Regions from separate parts of the Crossiella sp. CA198 genome, predicted to be linked through region 1. Evidence: riboswitches for the same ligand, from Rfam matches in the RefSeq annotation. Region 1 holds a riboswitch; the other holds the start of a gene.
What was found. A riboswitch is a leader RNA that binds a small molecule or an ion and turns the genes downstream of it on or off. The one in region 1 is predicted to bind thiamine pyrophosphate.
Positions count from the first base shown of each region.

Region 2: linked by a shared signal. The riboswitch ahead of ACTOWY_RS32370 (thiamine ABC transporter substrate-binding protein) and the one ahead of thiO (glycine oxidase ThiO) in region 1 are both predicted to bind thiamine pyrophosphate.

Region 1 is NZ_JBQJIM010000006.1:315,498-318,698, reverse strand. It holds gene ACTOWY_RS12640 (S1 family peptidase) at 1-802, shown strand, start outside; gene thiE (thiamine phosphate synthase) at 912-1,565, opposite strand; TPP riboswitch at 1,611-1,722, shown strand; gene thiO (glycine oxidase ThiO) at 1,717-2,817, shown strand; gene thiS (sulfur carrier protein ThiS) at 2,814-3,014, shown strand; gene ACTOWY_RS12620 (thiazole synthase) at 3,015-3,201, shown strand, end outside.
Region 2 is NZ_JBQJIM010000022.1:111,834-115,034, reverse strand. It holds gene ACTOWY_RS32380 (alkaline phosphatase PhoX) at 1-923, shown strand, start outside; gene ACTOWY_RS32375 (4a-hydroxytetrahydrobiopterin dehydratase) at 920-1,216, opposite strand; TPP riboswitch at 1,271-1,383, shown strand; gene ACTOWY_RS32370 (thiamine ABC transporter substrate-binding protein) at 1,428-2,435, shown strand; gene ACTOWY_RS32365 (ABC transporter permease) at 2,411-3,201, shown strand, end outside.

The DNA of each region.
Region 1 (3,201 bases):
CCCGCGCGAGGTCACCAGCTTCTACGTGGACGAGCCCGGCAACCGGCTCGTGATCACCACGACTCCCGGCGGCCGGGCCGCCGCCGAGCGCTTCGCCTCGGGCACGCAGGGGGTGCGGGTGGTGGAGAGTTCCGCCGCGGCCACCCCGACCGGCGATCTCGCCGGCGGCGGCGCGATCTACATGAGCGGTGCGGCCGGTGGCCGCTGCTCGGCCGGGTTCACCGCGACCAGCGCCGACGGCCAGCCCCGGCTGCTCACCGCCGGGCACTGCGCGGACGGCGGCAGCCTGGTCAACGCGCTGGGCAACGTCAAGATCGGCGACTTCAGCCGGGTCAACTGGAAGGACCAGAACGACTTCGCCGAGGTGACCGTGGACCCGGCGGCGGGCTGGACGCTGCTGCCCCAGGTCAGCACGCACGACGGCGGCGCGGTGACGATCAAGGGATCCACCGAGGCCGCGGTGGGCGCGAGCCTGTGCAAATCCGGCTCCACCACCAGGTGGACCTGCGGCGTGGTCACCGCGCGCAATGTCACGGTGAAGTACGGTCAGATCGACGGCTCCGCGATCACGGTGCGCGGCCTGGTGCAGCACAACGCCTGCGTGGAACCGGGCGACTCCGGCGGTTCCACCGTCTCCGGCGACCAGGCCCAGGGCATCACCAGCGGCGCCAAGCTCTACGACGCCAACGGCGACGGCCGCAACGACAGCTGCCTGGCCAAGCGCGGCGAGGAATCAGTGTCCTGGCACCAGCCGGTCAACGAGGCGCTCAAGGTCTACCGGCTGACCCTGGCCACCGGCTGAGGCTTCCCGGCGCGCGGTGTGTTGTCAGCCCCCCGACCGCACCGCACCGGGTTGGTAAGACGACAGCGGCGTTCCCGCCTTTCCCGGCGGGAACGCCGCGGTCGTCAGGTCAGCCGAGCCGGGCCTTCAACCGGGCCGCGGCGGCCGCCGGGTCCGCGGCCTCGGTGAGCACCCGGACCACCACGATCCGGTCCGCCCCGGCGGCCAGTACCTCGGGCAGCCGGGTCTCGTCGATGCCGCCGATGGCGAACCAGGGCCGGTCGTGCCGGGCGGCCGCGGTGTGCCGCACCAGGTCCAGGCCGGGCGCGGGGCGACCGGGTTTGGTCGGGGTCGGCCAGCACGGGCCGGTGCAGAAGTAGTCCACGCCCGGCTCGATCGCCGCGGCGTCGGACTGCGCGTTGTCGTGGGTGGAGCGGCCGATCACCACCTGCTCGCCGACGATCCGCCTGGCCAGTGGCACCGGCAGGTCGTCCTGACCCAGGTGCAGCACATCTGCGCCGGCGGCCAGCGCGACATCGGCGCGGTCGTTCACCGCGAGCAGCACGTCGTGCTTGGCGCAGGCCGCCGCGAAGACCTCCAGCAGCCGCAGCTCCTCGGCGGCCTCCAGGCCCTTCTCCCGCAACTGCACGATGTCCACGCCGCCGGCCAGCGCGGCGTCCAGGAAGGCCGGCAGGTCGCCGCGTTCGCGACGGCCGTCGGTGCACAGGTACAGCCGCGCCGCGCGCAGCCGCTGGCGAATCTGATCTCCGTCGAGTCCGGGCACGGTAAGCGAGCCTATGCGCCCCCAGTCCCGGCTGCTACGGTGGAATTCGGTCCGCACGGGAGCCCGGGAGAGCACTGGGCTGAGAGGGAGTCTGCTGACTCCGACCGTCGAACCTGATCCGGGTCATGCCGGCGCAGGGAGCGTGAGATTCGTGTCGAAGGCAGTCGTCGTCGTGGGTGGCGGCGTTATCGGTCTGTCCATTGCCTGGCGAGCCGCCGCGGCCGGATTCCGGGTCCGGGTGGTCGATCCGGCTCCGGGTTCCGGCTCGTCCTGGGTGGCGGGCGGCATGCTCGCCCCGGTCACCGAGGCCTGGCCGGGGGAGGAGGACGTGCTCGCCCTGGGCGCGGCCTCACTGCGCCGCTGGCCGGAATTCGCCGCCCGGCTACAAGCCGAGGCGGGCCGCGATCCCGGCTTGCACACCGCGGGCACCCTGGCCGTTGGGGTGGACGCGGCCGACCGGGACGAGCTGTCCCGGCTGGCCGGATACCTGACCTCGCTGGGCCGGGAGGTGCACCAGCTCACCGGCCGGGAACTGCGCAGGCTGGAGCCCGCACTCGGCCCGGCCGTCCGCGGTGGCCTCAACGTGCCCGGCGACCTGTCCGTGGACAACCGGCTGTTCCTGGCCGCGCTCCGGGCCGCCTGCGCGGCCAACGGGGTCGAGTTCATCGCGGTGGCAGCGGCGGAGACCTTGCCCGGCAAGGTGCTGCTGGACAACGGGTCCATTTTGGACAGTGAGGTGACGGTGCTCGCCGCCGGAGCCTGGAGCGCCCGGCTCTACCCGGGCCTGGCGGGCCTGATCCGCCCGGTCAAGGGCGAGATCCTGCGGCTGCGGCACCGCCGTGGCGCGCTGCCGCCGCCCACTCGCACCGTACGCGGCTCGGTGCGCGGCAAGCCGATCTACCTGGTTCCCCGGCCGGACAACGGTCTGGTGCTCGGCGCGACCCAGTACGAGGCCGGGTTCGACACCGATGTGGTGGCCGGTGGCGTGCGCGATCTGTTGCTGCACGCCGAGGAACTCATGCCATCGATCGCCGAGTACGCCCTGGTCGAGACCGCCGCGGGCCTGCGTCCGGGCAGCATGGACAACCTGCCGTTGCTGGGCTGGCTGGAACCCGGCCTGCTGGTGGCGGCCGGACACCACCGCAACGGCGTGCTGCTCGCCCCGGTCACCGCCGAGGTCGTGCTGGACCTGTTGGCGGGCAAGGAGATCACCCCCGAAGCGAAAGCAGCCGACCCCGGGAGGAGCAGATGAAGGTACGGGTCAACGGCAACGACCATCAGCTGGCCGAGAGTGCCACGGTGGCCGAGGTGCTGACCCTGCTGGCCGCACCCAGCACGGGCATCGCGGTCGCCCTCGACGGCGCCGTGGTGCCCCGCGCGAGCTGGGCGGAGACCAGGTTGCGCGAGGGTTCGGTCGTGGAAGTGCTCACTGCGGTACAGGGAGGTTGAGTGGACGGCCAGCTGGTGATCGCCGAACACGAGTTCGGCTCAAGACTGGTGATGGGCACCGGCGGCGCGCAGAACCTGTCCATCCTGGAGCAGGCCCTGGTGACCTCCGGCACGGAGCTGACCACGGTGGCCATGCGCAGGCTGGACAGCGAGGGCGGCACCGGCGTGCTGGAGTTGTTGCGGCGCC
Region 2 (3,201 bases), on a different contig from region 1:
ACGGCGGGGCCTGTTTCGTCGACGGCAGCGGCTGGATCTACGTCTCCAACAGCGAGGTGTCCAGCACCGGCGGGGTCGGCGCGGTCAAGTTCAACGCCAGTGGCCAGATCACCGGGGCCTACCGCACGCTGGCCAACACCAACGTCAACTGTGCCGGGGGCGCCACCCCCTGGAACACCTGGCTGTCCTGTGAGGAGGTCGACCGCGGCTACGTCTACGAGACCGACCCGTGGGGCGTCAAGGCCGCCATCCGCCGCCCCGCGATGGGCCGGTTCAAGCATGAGGCCTGCGCCGCCGACCCCGACCACGGCTACGTCTACCTCACCGAGGACGTGCCGGACGGCTGCTTCTATCGCTTCAAGCCCACCACCTGGGGCGACCTCTCCAGTGGCACCCTTGAGGTGCTCAAGGGCACCAGTTCGCAGACCAGTGGCCCGGTGACCTGGGGTGTTGTCGGCGACGTCGACGGCAGCCCGACCGCGACCCGCAACCAGGTCGTCGGCGCGAAACGCTTCAACGGCGGTGAGGGCTGCTACTACGCGGGCGGCACCTGCTGGTTCACCACCAAGGGCGACAACCGGGTCTGGGCGTACCACGCCGGCACCAGCTCGATCAGCCTGACCTACGACGACAACCTGGTCACCGGCGGCGCCGCGCCGCTGACCGGGGTGGACAACGTCACCGGGACCAGCAGCGGCGACCTGTTCGTGGCCGAGGACGGCGGCAACATGGAGATCTGCCTCATCACTCCGGCAGGCATCGTCGCGCCGTTCCTGCGGATCACCGGGCAGAGCGGGTCGGAGATCACCGGACCCGCGTTCAGCCCGGCGGGCAACCGGCTCTACTTCTCCTCCCAGCGCGGCACCAGCGGGTCCAGCAGCGGTGGCATCACCTACGAGGTCACCGGGCCGTTCCGGAGCTAGCCCGCGATCGCCTCGATCACACCGTCGATCTCCTGCGCCAGGGCCGCGTCCAGCGTCGTGATGCCGCCCTTGGAGTGGGTGGAGCAGCGGAAGGTCAGGGTGCGCCAGCGGATGTCGATGTCCGGGTGGTGGTTGTCGTTCTCCGCGATCTCCGCCACCCGGTTCACCACCTGGATGGCCTGCGGGAAGCTGTCCAGTTCGACCGTGCGCACCAGTGCGGTGCCCTCGGCCAGCCACTGCGGCAGCCGGAGCAGGTGGTCGTGGATCTGGTCATCGCTCAGCAGTTCGGCCATGCCTTCATGGTCCTCGTGCGGGTGCCCGCGCGCGACCCGGCGTAAGGTCTAGCCCCTAGATGCCACGGGAGTCCGGTGTAGCCGGGCTGAGAGGAGAGCGGTCAGCTCTCGACCGTCCGCACCTGATCCGGATCATGCCGGTGTAGGGATTGCGTCAGGAGGAACTTTGCGTCGCACCACGACCGCGTTCGCGCTGGTCACCACCCTTGCCATGCTCACCGGCTGCTCGCTGATCGGCGGTTCCGGGACCACCCCGGCCCCACCCGGCGAGACCAAGGTGGTGCTGCTCACGCACGAGTCCTTCGCGGTCAGCGAGGGCCTGTTCGCCGAGTTCAAGAAGCAGAGCGGCATCACCGTGGAGCAGCGGGCGCTGGGCGACGCGGGCGCGCTGACCAACCAGCTGGTGCTCACCAAGGCCAACCCACTCGGCGACGTGGTCTTCGGCGTGGACTCCACCTTCGCCTCCAGGGCCATCGACAACGGCCTGCTGGAGTCCTACCAGAGCCCGGAGGCGGCCAAGGGCCCGCAGCGCTACGCCGCCGACAGCTCCGGCGCGCTGTCCGCGGTCGACCTGGGCGATGTGTGCATGAACGTCGACCTGGCCTACTTCGCGCGGAAGGGGCTGGCCGAGCCGAAGTCCCTGGACGAGCTGGCCGACCCGAAGTACAAGGACCTGCTGGTGGTCTCCGACCCGGCGACCTCCTCACCCGGCCTGGCCTTCCTGCTCAACACGGTGGCCAAGTTCGGCGAGGACGGCTGGCCGGGCTACTGGAACCGGTTGAAGGCCAACGGGGTCAAGGTGGTCAACGGCTGGGAGACCGCCTACAAGCAGGAGTTCTCGGTGGGCGGCAAGGGAAACCGGCCGATCGTGCTCTCCTACGCCTCCTCACCCGCGGCCGAGGTCGGGCCGGACGGCAAGCCGAAGACCAAGGCGCTGCTGGACACCTGTTACCGGCAGGTCGAGTACACCGGCGTGCTCAAGGGCGCCAAGCAGCCCGAGGCCGCGCGCAAGCTGGTCGACTTCTTGCTGGGCGAGAAGTTCCAGGCCCAGGTCGCCGAGCAGATGTATGTCTACCCGGCGCGCGAGGGTGTGGCGCTGCCCGCGGTGTGGCAGCAGGTCGCGCCGCAGCCGCAGTCGGCCGCCACGCTGCCCGCGGCCAAGATCGCCGAGGGCCGGGAGCGCTGGGTGGAGCAGTGGCGCAAGCTCGTTCAGGGCTAGCTACGGGGCGGGCGGCCCGCATCGGACTCAGTGTCGCGGCGGCGGTGCCGCTGGGCTTCCTGGCCGTCTTCTTCGCCTGGCCGGTGGCCGCGATCATCGGGCTGGGGCTGGGTCGCACCGGGGTCGGCAAGACCCTGGCCGACCCGGCGACCTGGGACCTGGTCGCCTTCACCCTTGGCCAGGCCGCCGCGGCCACCGCGGTCGCGCTGCTGGCCGGGATGCCGGTGGCCTACCTGCTCGCCCGCTGCCAGGTGCGCGGGCGCGGCTTCGTCCGGCTGGCCATCACCATTCCGTTCGTGCTGCCCACCGTGGTGGTGGGCCTGGCCTTCCGCGCGGTGCTCGGCGACGCGGGCGCGCTGGGCATCGTGCTGGCCAACGCCTTCTTCAACGTGGCCGTGGTCGCGCGCACCGTCGGCGGCCTGTGGTCGCACCTGGACCGCAGGGCCGAGGACGCCGCCCGCGCGCTGGGCGCCTCCCGCTGGCGCACCTTCCTCAGCGTCACCCTGCCCGCGCTCGGCCCGGCCATCGGCTCGGCCGCCGCGGTGGTGTTCCTGTTCTGCTCCACCGCTTTTGGCGTGGTGCTGATCCTGGGCGGCTCCCGGCTGCGCACCCTGGAAACCGAGATCTACCTGCGCACGGTCAACCTGCTCGACCTCTCCGGCGCGGCCGCGCTGTCCCTGCTGCAACTCGCCGCGGTGATCGCCGCCCTGGTCATCGGCGCGGTCGCGCGCCGCCGCCGGGAGGCACAGCTGAAACTGCGCGCCGC